Regions from separate parts of the Bradyrhizobium sp. USDA 3256 genome, predicted to be linked through region 3. Evidence: riboswitches for the same ligand, from Rfam matches in the RefSeq annotation. Region 3 holds a riboswitch; each other region holds the start of a gene.
What was found. A riboswitch is a leader RNA that binds a small molecule or an ion and turns the genes downstream of it on or off. The one in region 3 is predicted to bind cobalamin.
Positions count from the first base shown of each region.

Region 1: linked by a shared signal. The riboswitch ahead of ACVWY5_RS41365 (TonB-dependent receptor) and the one ahead of ACVWY5_RS42975 (TonB-dependent receptor) in region 3 are both predicted to bind cobalamin.
Region 2: linked by a shared signal. The riboswitch ahead of ACVWY5_RS05140 (ribonucleoside-diphosphate reductase subunit alpha) and the one ahead of ACVWY5_RS42975 (TonB-dependent receptor) in region 3 are both predicted to bind cobalamin.
Region 4: linked by a shared signal. The riboswitch ahead of ACVWY5_RS11830 (DUF1636 family protein) and the one ahead of ACVWY5_RS42975 (TonB-dependent receptor) in region 3 are both predicted to bind cobalamin.

Region 1 covers NZ_JBSSAE010000002.1:8,387,781-8,392,127, forward strand. Annotated here, with positions in the region: gene ACVWY5_RS41360 (hypothetical protein) at 18-191, opposite strand; gene ACVWY5_RS41365 (TonB-dependent receptor) at 305-2,512, opposite strand; cobalamin riboswitch at 2,676-2,873, opposite strand; gene ACVWY5_RS41370 (FecCD family ABC transporter permease) at 2,986-4,029, shown strand; gene ACVWY5_RS41375 (ABC transporter ATP-binding protein) at 4,026-4,347, shown strand, end outside.
Region 2 covers NZ_JBSSAE010000002.1:733,704-738,050, forward strand. Annotated here, with positions in the region: gene ACVWY5_RS05135 (class I SAM-dependent methyltransferase) at 1-901, shown strand, start outside; cobalamin riboswitch at 1,313-1,528, shown strand; gene ACVWY5_RS05140 (ribonucleoside-diphosphate reductase subunit alpha) at 1,739-3,571, shown strand; gene ACVWY5_RS05145 (ribonucleotide-diphosphate reductase subunit beta) at 3,562-4,347, shown strand, end outside.
Region 3 covers NZ_JBSSAE010000002.1:8,725,340-8,729,686, forward strand. Annotated here, with positions in the region: gene ACVWY5_RS42965 (amidohydrolase family protein) at 1-484, shown strand, start outside; gene ACVWY5_RS42970 (GTP-binding protein) at 486-1,415, shown strand; cobalamin riboswitch at 1,642-1,836, shown strand; gene ACVWY5_RS42975 (TonB-dependent receptor) at 1,943-4,225, shown strand; gene ACVWY5_RS42980 (PepSY domain-containing protein) at 4,228-4,347, shown strand, end outside.
Region 4 covers NZ_JBSSAE010000002.1:2,196,011-2,200,357, reverse strand. Annotated here, with positions in the region: gene cobN (cobaltochelatase subunit CobN) at 1-1,172, opposite strand, end outside; gene cobW (cobalamin biosynthesis protein CobW) at 1,172-2,206, opposite strand; gene ACVWY5_RS11830 (DUF1636 family protein) at 2,203-2,577, opposite strand; cobalamin riboswitch at 2,672-2,881, opposite strand; gene cobO (cob(I)yrinic acid a,c-diamide adenosyltransferase) at 2,918-3,571, shown strand; gene ACVWY5_RS11820 (cobyric acid synthase) at 3,583-4,347, shown strand, end outside.

The DNA.
Region 1 (4,347 bases), 340 kb from region 3:
TCGATATTCGCCGCGCCTCACAACGGCTCGTCATCATTGCCGTAGCGGTCGAGCTTCGGCGTGGCGATGTCGCCGTCCTCGTAATAGTCATCGTCCTGTAGCGCTGCGGGTGGCGGAGGCTTCTTCGCCTTGTCGTCGGTCTTGTCCTTGATCTTCGTGCCGCCCTTGGTCTGCTTCCCGGCCTTGGCCATGCGTTTCCCCTGCGCGGGTCAAATCAGCTGCCGGAACTCTACCCCAGTTTCCGTGCGTTTGTAATGTTCGGGAGACGGTGCGGCAGGGCACACCCGCCCCACCGGATCACGCTCTAAAACGTCGCGCCGGCCTTGACCATGTAGGTGCGGCCGGGCAGCGGATAGGCCGAGAAGCGGCCATCCGTGAACGTGCTCGCGATGGCGTAGTCGTAGTAGAGCGCGTTGAACAGGTTGTTCACGCTCAGCGACCAGAAGAAGCGGTCAACTTGCCCGCTCAGCTTGATATCGGCGGTGGCGTTGCCGGGAATCCGGCTCTGGGTGTTGGCCTGGTCGTTGTCCATGATGCGCGAACTCCAGGCCCGAACCGTGGCGTCGAACACCAGGTAGTTCTGCCAGATATTCCAGGTGACGCCGAGATTGCCGGTGTAGCGCGACACCAGCGGCACGTCGTTGCCGGCCCAGATGCCTCCGCGGAAGACCGCGCGGGTGATCGCCATGCCGCCGCGCAGGGTTACGCTGTCGCTGACCCCGAGCGAGGCGCTGGTCTCGGAGCCGTAGCGGCGGGTGGGGTCGAGGTTGGTGTTGTAGAACAGCACCGGGTTGAAATGGATCTCGTTGTCGAGATCCATCAGATAGACGCTGGTCTGGACCTGGAAGCGATTGGTCCTGACGCGGAAGCCGCCCTCAACGTCCTGCGAGGTCTGGGTCTTGAGTTGGAAGGTCTGCGGGATCGGGGCGAAGGTCAGTGGGTCGAATGACGGCCCTGATGCAACGCGCTCATCGACATCTGGCGTGCGGAACGCGCGGGCCGCGCGGCCGAACACCGAGAAGGTGTCGGTCAGGCGATGCTCGACGCCGACATGCAGCGCGTATTGCGTCTCGTTGCTGTCGAGCGGCGCTGCCTGTGCATCGAACGCGAACGGCGCATTCGGATCGTAGCGATCGCGCGCCGAGATGCTGGTGTTCTGGACCCGCGCGCCGTAGGAGAAGTCGGTCGTCGGCAACAGGCCCAGCGTATGTTGCCAATAGCCGGCCACGGACTGCTGCTCGATATTGTAGATATGGAAGGGATCGACGCCCTGATAGGCGCCGCGCGCCTCGCGGAAGGTCGAATCGTAATAGTCGATGCCGGTCAGGATCGTCGACGGCATGCCCAGCATCACGTTCTTGACGCTGAGCCGCGGTGTCAGAGACCAGGTCTGCATTGCGGCGTCATTGTAGGTCGAGGCGAAGCTGATGGTCGGCACCCTGCCGAAGAAGCCGCTCTGCGTCTCGCGCTGCCGCCAGCCGCCGTCGACGATGAGGTCGACGCCGTTCATCAGCGACCTGGTGAAGCCGGCGGTGACGCTGGCGGTCTGCTGGTTGGCATAGTCGAAGGGCGTCGCGGCGCCGCGGCGGTCGGTGAGCAGCTCATTGACGCCGATCGACGGATCGACCAGCCGTCCGCCGGGCAGGCCGAGCTTCTGGTCGCTGCCGGTGACGGTCAGGAAGGCGGTGAGATCAGGCGTCGTGTAGTTGATGTTGCCGACGGCGTTGCGCTGGTCGAGCGCATTGTTGACGCGGTAGCCGTCGGACTTTATGCCGTTGCCGTAGAACGAGGTGGACCACGGTCCGGAGTTGAGCGCCGCGGAGACCGCGGCCATGCGGGTGTTGAACGAGCCAAATCCGGCCTCGGCGCGCATCGTCGTCGGCGGGCCGCCGACGCCGGTCTTGGTAATGATGTTGACGACGCCGCCCACCGCGTTGTCGCCGTAGAGCACCGCGCCGCTGTTGCCGCGCGTGATCTCGATGCGCTCGATCGAATCGAGCGGGATCGTGGTGAGGTCGAAGCCGGCCTTGTCGACGTCGTTGAGGCGGCGGCCGTTGAGCAGGAACAGCGTGTTGTCGGTCGCGAAGGCGCCGAAGCCGCGCAGGTCGACCGAGGTCTTGGCGCCGTTCGGTCCGCCATAGGGCGTTTGCAGCTGCACGCCTGGCACCTGCGCGAGGATCTCGGGCAACGACTGCACCGGCGAATGGGCGATGTCGTCGGCGGTGATCACGGCCGAGGAGGAGCCGACAATGCCGGCGAACTGGCGGCCGCCGCCGGTGCCATCCGTTCCGGTGGCCGCGCCGGTCGCTGTCGTGCCCGATCCGCTGCCTGTGTCGTTGCCTTGCGAGGTGCCCGGCGCCGGGCGTCGCGGCGCCGGCGCTTCGTCAGCGGCCGGCCTGGCGCGCGTGACGTTCTGGTCGCGCGGCTTGGTGACTTCGATCGCCGGCAGCTGATCGGGAGCGGGTGCCTGCTGCGCCCGCGCGGCGGAGAAAAGGATTGCCGGCGCGATCATCGTCGACGCGAGCAGAAGCGCGCGGTGTCGCCGATGGAAAGGGAAGGAGAACATAAGCGAGGTCTCGGTAACGTCAGTGGCACGTCACCGCGAACCAGTCTCACCATCGTGCTCACAGCATCAGGTGAAGCTCATGCCTGTACTCCCCGACCGGCAGCATCGCGTGTGACCACGGCTGACGGCAGGTCTCCTGGCTCGCGGGTCGTTACCCTTCGTCGCCTTCCCAGGACCGAGATTCCCAGTGGCCTGTGACGAAGGATTCACCGCATACAGTTGCGGGGGCAGCCGCGGCGTTGGGGAAGTTTCCCCGTACCGCATTCCCTTTTCATCTCACGAAAGAACCGTCATGTTCATCTAGGGTTCGGCCGGGTAGCAAAGTCAATCCGGCGGAAGTCGGGCAATGGCCGGGCGGCCACGGTTTTTGTCGAGTGTCGCTTGTCTGCCACGGCGATCGCTGTAAGAGCATGGATCCAATGAGCGTGCAGGATTTTGCCTTGGCGGCCGAGGTCGCGGCGCGGCGCCGGTGGGGCGCCACCGCGGCGCTGCTCGCGCTCGTGGCCCTGCTGTGCGTGCTCTCGCTCGGCATCGGGCCGGTGCGGCTGTCGCCGCTCGCGGTGATCGAGGCGCTGTTCGGCGGCGGCAGCGATGTGGCGCAGGTGATCGTGCGCGAGATCCGCCTGCCGCGCACCATCCTGGCATTCGCGATCGGCGGTATTCTCGGGCTGTCCGGTGCGGCGCTGCAAGGGCTGCTGCGCAATCCGCTGGCCTCGCCGTCGCTGTTCGGCGCGCCGCAATCGGCCGCCTTCGGCGCGGTGCTGGTGATCGCGCTGGGCCTCGCCGATGTGCGCTCCTACGCGCTGCCGGTGGTGGCGATCATCGCCGCGTTCGGCTCGGTGTTCGCGCTGCTTGCGATCGCCGGCCGCAATGCCGGGCTGTTGATCCTGATCCTCGCCGGGCTCGCGATCTCGAGCTTTGCGGGGGCGGCGACGGCGCTGGTGATGAACCTCTCCAGCAATCCCTTCGTGGTGCTGGAGATCGCGTTCTGGCTGCTCGGCTCGCTGGAAGACCGGAGCTTCCAGCACGTCGCGCTGGCACTGCCCTTCATCATCGCAGGCGCCGCCATCCTGCTCAGCCAGGCGAGCGCCTTCCGCGCACTGACGCTCGGCGAGGAGGCGGCGCAGAGCCTCGGCGTCGATGTCGGGCGGTTGCGGCTCTTCGTGATCACGGGCGTGGCGCTCGGGGTTGGCGGCGCGGTCGCGGTGACAGGCACGATCGGTTTCATCGGCCTCGTTGCGCCGCATCTGATGCGTCCCGTGATCGGTCACGATCCGGCGCGGCTCTTGGTGCCGAGCGCGCTCACCGGCTCGGCGTTGCTGCTCGCCGCCGACATCGCGGTGCGCATCATCCCCTCGACCTCGGACATCAAGGTCGGCGTGCTGACCTCGATCATCGGCGTGCCGTTCTTCCTCTATCTGATCATGCGCGAACGCCGCGCGCTCGGCGGAGGCGTGGCATGACGCTGCTCTCCGCTACCGCGCTCAATGCTTCGCTCGGCAGCCGCAAGGTGCTGCACGATGTCTCGCTGTCGCTGCCGTCGGGCCATCTGGTCGCGCTGGTCGGGCCGAACGGCGCCGGCAAGACCACGCTGCTGCGCGCGCTGGCCGGTCTGATTCCGTCCGGCGGCGAGATCCGGATCGGCGATAATCCGCTGGCGTCATTGCCGCTGCGCGAGCGCGCGAAACGTTTCGCCTATCTGCCGCAGGGGCACATGGTGCACTGGCCGCTGCCGGCACGCGATATCGTCGCGCTCGGCCGCTATCCGCACGGCGCGACCG
Region 2 (4,347 bases), 8.0 Mb from region 3:
TATATTCCACGATATTTATGCTTCGGATGATCCGAGGGCATATTTCTCGGTCCTCGGAGACTTGGATTATATGATACCGGACGTGGCTGAGCCAGTTGTACGCCAAATCCTGGCAGCGAAAGCTTCGGCAACCGGCCTTAAGCCCATCGTGCTCGATGTTGGTTGTTCATACGGCATCAACGCAGCGGTGCATCGCTTTCCGCTGACCTTCGGGGGCTTGCGTCACCGCTACGCCCGGCGTGAGATGAGAGCGATCAGTTCTGAGACACTCGTGAGTCTCGATCGCAATTTTTATGCAGCCTGGCCTGATGTCGGGTTAGCGAGCTTTATCGGCCTCGATGTGTCGGCACGGGCGGTCAGCTATGCAAAGAGTGTTGGCCTCTTGGAGCAGGGCATTGTCGCTGACCTTGAAAAGGAGACGCTATCGACCGACAGCGCGCGCATTCTCCGCTCCGTGGATGTTATCATGTCGACCGGATGCATCGGCTACGTTACCGAGAAGACGTTCAGCGAGATTCTCGATGCGACAGAGAAGCAACCATGGATCATCTCCTTCGTGCTACGAATGTTCCCATTTGAGGCGCTGGCCGCGACGTTCGCAAAGCGTGGTCTTGTGACAGAACGTCTTACCGGCGCGACGTTTATCCAGCGTCGCTTTCGCGATGCTGAAGAGTTTGAAAGTTGTTTGGCCAGCTTGGTGGCCCTTGACGTGGATGCCACCGGTCTCGAATCGGAGGGGCTGTTTCACGCTGATCTGATCTTGTCTCGCCCCGAGGCGGATGCGCGCGCCACGCCTCTGGAAGACGTTGTCACCGTCGCCAGCGGCAGGGGACGGCCGATCGGACCGCGTTACGTTCATGTTGAAAGTAAGGAGGGCTTGCAGGTCGCGCTGGAGCCGTGACAGGTTAGGGACCACTGGGCAGCGCGCGAGTCTCTTTGGCGCTGGATCAAGACGTCGAGAACGAGGCCATTCTGGTCGCCGGCGCGCCGGAGCTGATGTTGTTCGCCCGCGTGTGGATAACGACTCGTCCAGATGCCATTTGTCCCGGCGAGCGGGAGCGCTGCGCTTCAGATCGGAGAGCGCCTTGCCGAATTGCTTCTCCACTGACGCGCGGTTCGTAGGTCGCATCAATGCGACGCGCGGGCCAGAATTTCCTTGACCATGCGCAAGCTTAACGGAAACCGGACATGCCGCCAACGGCATCTCACCTGCAGCGGAAGCGACAGCGGTGATAGAGTAGGCCGGGCGGTCAGCATGGTTTTGCCTTATAAATTTTGATCTCTCCGGTTGACGAATCCCGGCGAGTGGTGCCTATGTCTAGCCAGTCACGGTCTTCCGTTCCCCACATCTTGTAGGTCGGAAGCTAAGAGGGAACCCGGTGCGCCGAAACGGCTACTCCGGGGCTGCCCCCGCAACTGTAAGCGGCGAGCGGGTGTCATCATGGCCACTGGCGCGAAACAGCGCCGGGAAGGCCGACAGCCGTAGCGACCCGCGAGCCAGGAGACCTGCCGCGACTGAACGAAAGTCCTCGGGCGGGGTGCCCCGGTGGGTCGCTTGCAGCCGGGGACATTTGCCAACTCTCCTCGCAAGTCGTCCGCGCGGGCCCCAGCGTCTAACATCGCGGGGTTGCCGATGTCGCCGTCTTACGATTTCGATCAGCATGGTCATCTCGTCGCGCCGCCGAGTGTGCGGCCGCGCCTAGCGCAGGCAAAGCCTACCGCGCCTGAGCCGTGTCTGGTGCCCCTTTCGCCATCGCCGGCTCCGCTGCCGCGGCCCCTCGCGCCATCGCCAAAGCCGGCCGACCTTACGCTCGATCCGTCGCGCGACGACCTATTGACGTCGTTCGGCAAGCTGATGTTGAGCGACCGGTATCTGCTCGCCGGCGAAACTTACCAGGACATGTTCGCGCGGGTGTCTTGCGCTTTCGCGGACGGTGTTGCGCATGCCCAACGTCTCTATGATGCGATGTCTCGGCTGTGGTTCATGCCGGCCACACCGGTGCTCTCCAACGGAGGGACCACGCGCGGCCTGCCGATCTCCTGCTTCCTCAACTCGGTGTCGGACTCGCTCGAAGGCATCGTCGGTACCTGGAACGAGAACGTCTGGCTTGCTTCCAACGGCGGCGGCATCGGCACCTACTGGGGCAATGTTCGCTCGATCGGCGAGAAAGTAAAGGGCGGGGTCACCTCAGGCATCATCCCGTTCATCCACGTCATGGACGGCCTGACGCTGGCGATTAGCCAGGGCTCGTTGCGGCGCGGCTCGGCGGCGGTCTATCTCGATATTCACCATCCCGAGATCGAGGAGTTCCTCGAGATTCGCAAGGCGTCCGGCGACTTCAACCGCAAGAGCCTCAACCTGCATCACGGCGTCAACGTCACCGATAAGTTCATGCGTGCCGTGGGCGCCGGCACCGCGTTCGCTCTGCGCAGCCCGAAGACTAACGAGGTCGTCCGCGAGATCGATGCCCGCCAGCTGTGGCAACGCATCCTTGAGAACCGGCTCCAGACCGGCGAGCCTTATCTCTTGTTCATCGACACCGTGAACCGCGCGCTCCCCAAGCATCAGCGCGAGTTGGGCCTCAAGGTCTCGACCTCCAACCTGTGCAGCGAAATTACCCTGCCGACCGGCATCGATCATCGCGACGAGGAGCGCACCGCGGTCTGCTGTCTGTCGTCGCTCAACCTCGAGACCTGGGACCAGTGGAGTGAGGAGCCCATCTTCATCGAGGATGTCATGCGCTTCCTCGACAACGTGCTCAGCCACTTCATCACGGTGGCGCCGGACGGCATGAAGCGTGCCCGCTACGCCGCCCTGCGTGAGCGCTCCGTCGGCCTCGGCGTCATGGGCTTCCACTCCTTCCTGCAGGCCAAGGGCATTCCAATGGAAAGTGTCATGGCCAAGTCTTTCAATCTGAACATGTTCCGAAAAATCCGTCGCGATGCCGACGCGGCATCCGTGACGCTCGCGCGCGAGCGTGGCCCGTGCCCGGATGCCCTGGAACGCGGCGTGATGGCGCGCTTCAGCCATAAGATTGCGATCGCGCCGACCGCCTCGATCAGCATCATCTGCGGCGGCACCAGCGCCTGCGTCGAGCCGATCCCGGCCAACATCTACACCCATAAGACGTTGTCCGGCGCCATCTCGGTGCGTAATCCGCATCTCACCAGGGTGCTGGCCGCGAAAGGCGTAGACACCTCGGCGACCTGGCATTCGATCATCGCGCACGAGGGGTCGGTCGCCCATCTCGACGTCCTGTCAGAGCACGAGAAAGCGGTCTTTCGCACCGCCTTCGAGATCGACCAGCGCTGGGTCGTCGAGCTTGCCGGCGACCGCGCCGCGTTCATCTGCCAGAGCCAGTCGATTAACCTCTATCTTCCGGCTGACGTCGACAAGTGGGATCTCCACATGCTGCACTGGACGGCCTGGAAGCACGGGGTGAAGAGCCTCTACTACTGCCGTTCAAAATCGATCTCGCGCGCGGCGTTCGCCGGCAGGATCGGCGACGGCGACAAGGCCGCGCCACCGCGGCCGCGCACCGACTATGAGGAGTGCCTCGCATGTCAGTGATCGATCTCTCGTCCGTCGATCCACGCACGCTGATCGGCAAGGGGCGCGTCGGCCTTCTCGACTCGGCCGGCAGCTATGACGTCGATCGCTACGCCTGGGCTTACGAGTTCTGGAAGCGCCAGCAGCAGACCCATTGGATGGGCGAGGAGGTGCCGCTCGGCGCCGACCTCAAGGACTGGGCGTCGGAGCGCGTCACCGCCAGCGAGCGCGCGCTGCTCACCCAGATCTTTCGTTTCTTCACTCAGTCGGACATCGAGGTCGGAGACAACTATCTCAAGCGCTACATCCCGATCTTCCAGCCGCTCACTGTTCAGATGATGATGGCGGCCTTCAGCAACATGGAGACGGTCCACATCGACGCCTATGCGCTGCTGCTCAAGACGCTCGGCATGCCCAAGACCGAGTTCGAGGCATTCCGCGGCTATGACGAGATGCGCGCCAAGGCTGACTACATGCACGAGTTCGGCGTCGATAGCGTGGCCGATGTCGCTCGGACCTTGGCGATGTTCGGCGCCTTCACCGAAGGCATGGCGTTGTTCGCGAGCTTCGCCATGCTGCTCAACTTCCCGCGCCACAACAAGATGAACGGCATGGGACAGATCGTAAGCTGGTCAGTGCGCGACGAGAGTCTGCATTGTGAGGGTATCATCAAGCTGTTTCACGAATGGCACCGCGAAACCGGCGCGGTGACGCGCGCTGTCCGTGACGACATCGTCGACGTCGCGAAGACCATGGTGAAGCTGGAGGAGAACTTCGTCGACCTCGCCTTCGGCCTC
Region 3 (4,347 bases):
TCGCGATCTGCTCGATATGGCGGTGCTGTATCCGGGCGGCGCGATCGCCTCCGACGCGATGCCGTGGACGCTGTCGGACGGCCGTCCCTACAGCGGCGACGCCTGGCCGCTGCCTGATGATGCCACCTCGCATCCGCGCTCGGCCGGCTGCTTCACCCGCTTCATCCGCGAATGGGTGCGCGAGCGCAAGAAAGTGTCGCTGCTCGAAGGCATCCGCAAATGCGCGCTGATCCCGGCCGAGATCCTGTCGGCGAGCACGCCGGCGATGCGGGCCAAGGGCCGGCTGCAGGTCGGCGCCGACGCCGATGTCGTGGTGTTCGACTACGAGACGCTGAGCGATCGCGCGACCTTTTCCGCGATGAATCGTCCGGCGGAGGGCGTGCGGCATCTCGTGGTCAGCGGCCAGCCGCTGATCAGCGATGGTGTGCTCGATGTCGCGGCGCGTCCCGGCCGGCCGGTGCGCCGCCCCGTCACGGGGGGCTGAGGTGCCGGTCCCGATCCTGCTGGTCGCGGGCTTCCTCGGGGCGGGCAAGACCACGATCGTCAACCATCTGCTGGCGCATGCGCAAGGGCGGCGCATCGCCGCCGTGGTCAACGATTTCGGTGCGATCAATATTGACGCCGAGCTGATCGCGGGCGCCAGCGACGGCGTGGTCAGCCTGAGCAATGGCTGCATCTGCTGCACGCTGGAGGGCGACCTGCTGCGCACGCTCGCCACGCTGTTGCGGCGTGATCCGCGTCCCGAATTCATCGTGATCGAGACCAGCGGGATCGCCGATCCCGCCGACATCGTGCGCAACCTGATGGATCCCGTGATCTGGAAGGAGGCGCCGCTTGAGACGGTGCTGTGCGTGGTCGACGCGGCGCAGCCTGCGGCGGTGCTGAACGATGCTCTGCTGCGGTCGCAGCTCCGGGCGGCGGACGTGGTGGCGCTGAGCAAGGTCGATCTGGCCGACGCCGCCGCGTGCGCTGCGATCCGCGACGCCGTGCGCGCGGCGCGTCCGGCGGCCGTGGTGGTTGATGCCTTGCATGGCGAGGTGCCGGCCGCGCTACTGTTCCCGGCGGACCTCGATCATGTGCCGGCGCCGCGCGAGGCCGCGCCGCGACGGCCGTCGTCGGATCGCTTCGAGACGCTGAGCTGGACCTCGGAGCGGCCCGTCGTGCTGCCGCGCTTGCAGCAGGCGATCGGCAGACTGGCGCCGAAGCTGGCGCGGGCGAAGGGATTGTTCGAGACGGTGGAACAGCCCGGGCGGCTGACGGTGTTTCAACTCGCCGGCGGCCGCGCGACCTTGGGTGCGGGCGGCGTGCCGTCGCCCGGCGTGCCGCGCACGCGCATCGTGTTTATCGCCGAGATGGGTGCTCTGTCGCGCACCGAGATCGATGCGATCATGCAGGGATGTGTCGACATCGAGTGATGTGAGCTTATGGTTCCGTCATCCTGAGGCACGAGCAGAGCGAGCCTCGAAGGATGGACGCCCGGCTGTGGCCATGCATCCTTCGAGACGCCGCTTCGCGGCTCCTCACGATGACGGGATTACATCTCCGCGTCATCCGCGGATGCCGCTATGTCATCGCCGCAGCTCCATCCCGCAAAGCATGTGTGCGACAATCGCATCGAATTGACAGCCTTGCCGGCACCACCTATCGTTTTTTGCCGACGGTTCCCTTCGGGGATCAAAAGGGAATGCGGTGCGAGGGTAACCCCAATACCGCAGCTGTCCCCGCAACTGTAAACGGCGAGCCTTTCGTCAATTTGCCACTGGGCCATCGGCCCGGGAAGGCGTCGACAGGCGATGACCCGTGAGCCAGGAGACCTGCCGTCAGTCGTGGTCACACGCGAGCACATCGGGCGGGGGCGTCCTGGTGGGATCGGAGCACTGCCTTTTGGGCAATGCGCCAGTCCGCGTTCGCGGTGACGTGCCACGTTACCGCGAGTCGTTTCATGTCTCCGTCCTTTCCCGTTGCGCGCAAATGGCGCCTCGGTCTCGTCTGCTCCCTGTCATCGCTGTTGTTGCCGGCCGAAGGCTCGGCACAAACACCTCCACCAACCAGGCTCGATCCGATCGAGGTCGCGCCCTCGGTGACCGCCAAGCCGAAGCCTGCGGCGCGCAGCCGTGACATGGCCGCTGCGGCGCGGCCACGGCCGAGGCCCGCGACGATCGCAACAGCCAGCAACGCGCCGCGCGTCGCAGCGTCGGGCGCATCGGGATCGGCATCGCCGACGCTCAATGCCACCACGCAGGGCGGCACCGGCAGTCGTCTCAATCTGACACCGCTGCTGACGCCGGCCAGCGTCGAGATCATCACGGCGCAGACCATCGCCGAACGCGGCCAGCACAATGTGCTCGATGCCGTCACCCAGGACGCGGCCGGGTTCGTCGCGACGCCGGCGCCCGGCAATGGCGGCCTGTCGTTCAGCACCCGCGGCTTTGCCGGCAGCAACTCGGTGATGACGCTGTATGACGGCACGCGCTTCTATATCGGCTCCGGCACCCTGACATTCCCCTACGACACCTGGTCGACGCAGCGCATCGAAGTGCTGCGCGGTCCGGCCTCGGTGCTGTACGGCGAAGGCGCGATCGGTGGCGTCATCAACGTGATCCCGAAAAAACCGCTCAATACGCCCACTAACGAGGCCGAGGTCTCGCTCGACAGCAACATGACGCGGCGGCTGTCCGTGGACAGCACCGGTCCGATCGATCCCAATGTGTCGTACCGCATCAACGCTACCGGCAACATGTCGGACGGCTGGGTCGATCGCGACAAGACCTCGAACGCGGTAGTCTCCGCTGCCGTGCGGGTGCAGGCGTCGGACAATCTCGCCTTCACGCTCTCGGAGGACTACGGCGACCGCAGCCCGTCGCGCTATTTCGGCACGCCGCTGATCAACGGCTCGATCCAGGACGCGCTGCGCTTCAAGAACTACAATGCATTGGACAGCGCGATCCGCTATCAGGACAGCTGGACCCGGTTCAAGACCGAGTGGGACGTCGCCGACGGCTTCAAGATCAACAACACGCTGTATTACCTGACCAGCGAGCGGCACTGGCGCGACATCGAGAACTACACCTGGAATCCGAAGACCCAGCTGATCGATCGCACGAGCTATATTGAGATCTTCCACGACCAGAAGCAGCTCGGCAATCGGATGGATGCGACCTTCAGTGGTCACGTGTTTGGACTTGCGAACCAGTTTGTCGCCGGCTTCGACGTCAACCGGATCGACTTCACCCACACCAATAACTCGCCCTATGGCGGCGCGTCGTCGGTCAATCCTTATGTGTTCGATCCCGGGTCGTTCTTCGCGACGACGACGGCGACCACGCCGGGCTTCAATGCGATCGTCAATCAATACGCGCTGTTCGCCGAGGATCGTCTCTCGCTGACCGATCAGTTGTCGCTCGTCACCGGGGTCAGGTATGATCGCCCCGAGGTGGACCGCACCGACTACAAGGCGCCGGCAAACAGTTTCGAGACGACGCTATCAGGCACGAGCTGGCGCGCTGGCCTCGTTTACGAGCCGATCAAGAACCTCGCATTCTATGGCCAGTACGCGGTCGGCGTCGATCCGGTCAGCAATTTGATCTCACTGTCGACCACGCAGAAAACGTTCCAGCTTGCGACGGGCAAGCAGACCGAGATCGGGGTCAAGCAGTCGTTCTGGGGCGGTCGCGGCGAGTGGACGCTGGCTGCCTACGAGATCGTCAAGACCGGGCTCACGATTCCCGATCCCGGCAACCCCACCGGCGGCCTGGCATTGCAGATCGGCCAGCAATCATCCCGCGGGGTCGAAGGATCGATCGGGCTCGCGCTGAACGACGGCTGGCGCGTCGATGCCAATGTTGCGCTGTTGCGCGCCAGATACGACAACAACAGCCAGGTGGTCGGCGGCAAGATCGTGAGCTTCAACGGCAATGTCCCGGTCAACGTGCCGCAGCAGGTCTCGAACGTCTGGCTGACCTGGGACTTCGCGCCCAACTGGTCGGCCTATGGCGGCGTGCAGATCGTCGGTGCGATGTACTCCGATCTCGCCAACACCCAGCTGCGGCCGGGCTACAATGTGGTCAATGGCGGCGTCAGGTGGAAGCCGGACGACCGGACCACGGTCGCGTTCCGCCTCTACAATCTGTTCGACAAGGCTTACGCGGTGACCTCGAACGGCACCGGGCAGTGGCTGCTGGGCATGCCGCGTACCGCCGAATTGTCCGTCAACGTGAAGTTCTGACCATGCGCAACGCTCTGATCCGGCGCGGGCGGCGGTGGCTCTATATCGTCCATCGCTGGATCGGCATTGCGACGTGTCTCTTGTTCGCGATGTGGTTCATCTCCGGCCTCGTCATGATGTAC
Region 4 (4,347 bases), 6.5 Mb from region 3:
TGCGCGATCTGATGCGGCCGGCCGGGATAGTTCGAGAGCACCAGCGCGAGCCGCTTATCCTGTGCGTGCTTGCCGGCAAGCCGATGCCAGGCGGCCACGCGTGCGGCAATTGCAGCGACGCGCTCGGCATCCGGTCGATGCGCAAGATGCACGAATTGCAGCTCGGGATCGCGCTCACCAGGCGATTTGAAGCTGACGACGCCCGCGAACAGGCGGCCATCGACCTCCGGCAGCACCACATGCATCGCGAGATCGCCGGGCGAAAGCCCGCGAAGCGACAAGGCCCAATCCTCGCGCCGTGCTGTCGACAGCGCGACCTGGAACACCGGGCATGATGCAGCGTCGAACGGCGTCGCGCCGTCGTCATCGGCTGCGGAAAACGCGGTCGCATTTACGATGGCCGCTGGAGCGCATTGCGCAAACTGAACGCGCAGCCGATCGGCCACGCCCGCCGCCTTCAGCGAGGTGACGAAGACACCGTGGACATCAAAGCCCTTCTCGCGCAACGCGTCGATCAGAGCATCGACCGGCGCCGTGTCGCCGGCCGCGAGATAAGAACGATAAAACGTCACCAGCACCCGCGGCCGGCCATCCGGTGCCGGCAACGCCGCGACGGCACCGCGCCGGGGATCGTAGACGCCGATCTCGGGAAGATCGATCTCGCCGACCACCGGCCCGGCATAGAGTCCGGACGCCAGCGCCAGTTGCGCGATCACGGCCTGCGCGGCAACGGGGCCGCCCTTGTCGCACAGCACCTTCAGACGGCGCAACGTCGAGACCGGCAAGGTCGAGAATTCATCCAGCCGCTGATCGTCGCGGCCATCGGCCGGCAGCACGACCAGGGCGATGCCGCGCTCCTTCGCCAGCCGATGCACCGCGGCCAACCCGTATGACCAATAGGGCTCGCCGCCGATCAGCCGCACCAGAATGCCGCGCGCGTGCGACAGCGTCCGCTCGATGTAGGTATCGACCGACAGCGCATGGCGCAACTCCGCGAGATTGGCGAGCCGCAGCGACGGCAACGCAGCGCGGCCGCGCCGCCAGCCGGCCGCGAAGGCAGCAAGATCGCTGTCGGAAAACGACAACACCACGAGATCGGCCGGATCCTGGCCGAGGTCCCTTGGCGTCGCGGTCTCCTCAAGGCCGCGGCTCTCGCGGAAGACGACGTGCATCAGACACCAAGCCGTGCCCTGATCGCGGCTTCATCGATGTCGGCATGTTCGCCGATCACGACGAGCTTCGACTGCCGCGCCCGGGCGCCCCAGGGCATGTCGAACTGATGCCGCACCCGCTCGCCGACCGATTGCACCAGCAGCCGCATCGGCTTGCCCTCGACCGCGATGTAGCCCTTGGCACGCAGCACATTCTGCTCGCGCGCCAGCCCCTTGATCGAGGCGACCAGCGCGTCGACATCCGAAACTTCCGGAAGATCGATCACGACGGAATTGAAATCGTCGTGCTCGTGTTCCTCCTCGCCATCGTGATGCGACGGCCGCGCCGCGAGGTCGTTTTCCGCCGCCGCCTCGAGCCCGAGGATCACGCGTGCGTCGATCGTGCCGTCGACGACGGGCAACATCGGCACCTCGCGCGGCATCTCGGCCGCGATCACCTCTTTCGCCGCCTTGATTCCTTCCGCCCCGGCGAGATCGGCCTTGGTCAGCAGCACGAGATCGGCACAGGCGATCTGGTCCTCGAACACTTCCGACAGCGGCGTCTCGTGGTCGAGATTGTCGTCCGCCGCACGCTGCGCATCCACCGCGGCCGGATCAGGCGCAAACCGGCCGGCGGCGACGGCCTCGGCGTCGGCGAGCGCGATCACGCCGTCGACCGTGATCCGCGAACGAATCTCCGGCCAGTCGAACGCTTTCAGCAGCGGCTTCGGCAGCGCGAGCCCCGAGGTCTCGATCACGATGTGATCGGGCTTCACCGGGCGTGCGAGCAACTGCTCCATCGCCGGGATGAAATCGTCGGCGACGGTGCAGCAGATGCAGCCATTGGCGAGCTCGACGATATTCTCGGCCGGACAATTGGCGTCGGCGCACGACTTCAGGATGTCGCCGTCGACGCCTTCGCTGCCGAATTCGTTGACCAGCACCGCGAGCTTCTTGCCGTTGGCATTGCGGATCAGATGCTGGATCAGCGTCGTCTTGCCGGAGCCGAGAAAGCCGGTCACGACCGTGACCGGAATTTTGGCGAGCGTGTTCATTCTGCGGCCTCCGGCACGACGGGAAGAGGTGGAATGCGGGCGAGCGATTGCTTGCGGAAGATTTCCGGACGGCTGCGCCACGGCACGATGCCGTCGGGCGCCGCCGCATACGCGGAGGCACCGGCGATCACATCCGCGGCATTATCGGCGGACAGTCGGCCGTAGACATAGGACCAGCGCCCCGGCGCGCTGAGCGCGACTGAGCACCCTTGGCTGCAGGCCGACAGGCATGCGACGGGAACCAGATTGACGTCATCGGGCACGCCGGCCTCGACAAGCGCGGCATGCAGGCGTGCACCGGGCGCGAGCTCACCTTCCGCCGGCGTCTGGCCGGCGCGGCAGGTGATGCAGACATGAAGTGTAACGCTCATCGCCCTTCCTGGATTGACAGCGGGAAGCGATGAGGCACACGAACCGATTTTGGACAGGTTCGTTCCCCGTCGCGGAACACCCCGTCCGCCGGTTTCACAACATGCTGCGTTGGCAGGTCTCCCGGCTTGCGGAGCAGGTTTTACCCTTCGATGCCCACCTTCCCGACTCCATGGAATCAGTGGCTTGGGCATCTCTCCGGTCACGGTCGCGGGGGCGGCTGCGCTTCGGGCCCGATTTAGCGGAGCCCTATCGCATTCCCTCTTCGCCTGTCGTAGGACAGGAACCAACGCGGGACCACCATTCGTCCAAGCCTCGCACTTGTCAAGCCGAAGGAACGTGATGATTTCAGATGGAAACGACGCTGAAGACGGCACCGTCGGCACCGATCTTTCGCTGGACACGCGCCACGCGGACAAGATGGCGAAAAAAAAGGCCGCCCGCGACCGCATCATGGCGACCAAGAGCGGTGAAAAGGGCCTGATCATCGTTCATACCGGCGCCGGCAAAGGAAAATCGTCCTCCGCGTTCGGCATGATCGTGCGCTGTGTGGCGCACGGCTTTCCCTGCGCCGTGGTGCAGTTCATCAAGGGCGCCTGGGATACCGGCGAACGCCGCCTGCTCACCGGGCATTTCGGCGATCTCTGTCAATTTCACGCCATGGGCGAAGGCTTTACCTGGGAGACGCAGGATCGCGCCCGCGACATCGCGGCAGCGCAAGCCGGCTGGGAAAAGGCCAAGCAGCTGATCGCAGACCCGAGCCTGCGCATGGTCGTGCTCGACGAGATCAACATCGCGCTACGCTACGAGTACCTCGCGATATCAGATGTCGTCGACTTTCTGACCACGTCGAAGCCGCCGATGACCCATGTCGTGCTCACCGGGCGCAATGCCAAGGATGAATTGATCGAGATTGCCGACCTCGTCACCGAGATGACGCTGGTGAAGCATCCGTTCCGCTCAGGCATCAAGGCCCAGCCGGGCGTCGAGTTCTGACGGACATCACGATGGCGCGCGCATTGATGATCCAGGGAGCCGGCTCGGACGTGGGCAAATCGCTCATCGTCGCCGGCCTCGCGCGCGCCGCGCGACGACGCGGCCTGCGCGTGCTGCCGTTCAAGCCGCAGAACATGTCGAACAACGCCGCCGTGACCGTCGACGGCGGCGAGATCAGCCGCGCGCAGGCCTTGCAGGCCCTCGCCGCGGGCGTCGAGCCGCACACCGACATGAACCCGGTGCTGCTCAAGCCCGAAACCGATGTCGGCGCCCAGATCATCGTGCACGGCAAACGGATCGCCACCGCACGCGCGCGCGAATATGCCGCCATGAAACCATCGCTGATGGCCGCGGTGCTGGGGAGTTTTGCGCGCCTGAAGCAGCGCGCCGATCTGGTGCTGGTCGAGGGCGCCGGCAGCCCCGCCGAGGTCAACTTACGCAAGTCCGATATCGCCAATATGGGGTTTGCACGCCGGGCCGACGTGCCCGTGGTGCTGGTCGGCGACATCGACCGCGGCGGCGTGATCGCGCAGCTGGTCGGCATCAAGGCGGTGATCGATCCTGATGATGCCGCGATGATCCAGGGCTTTGTCATCAACAAATTCCGCGGCGATCCGACATTGTTCGACGACGGCTACCGCCTGATCGAAGAGCGCACCGCCTGGCGCGGGTTTGGCGTGCTGCCCTGGTTCGTCCGCGCCGGCGAACTTCCGGCTGAAGATGCGCTCGGGCTCGGCGAGTCGCGCAAGCCGGGCCAGTGCAAGATCGCGTTCCTT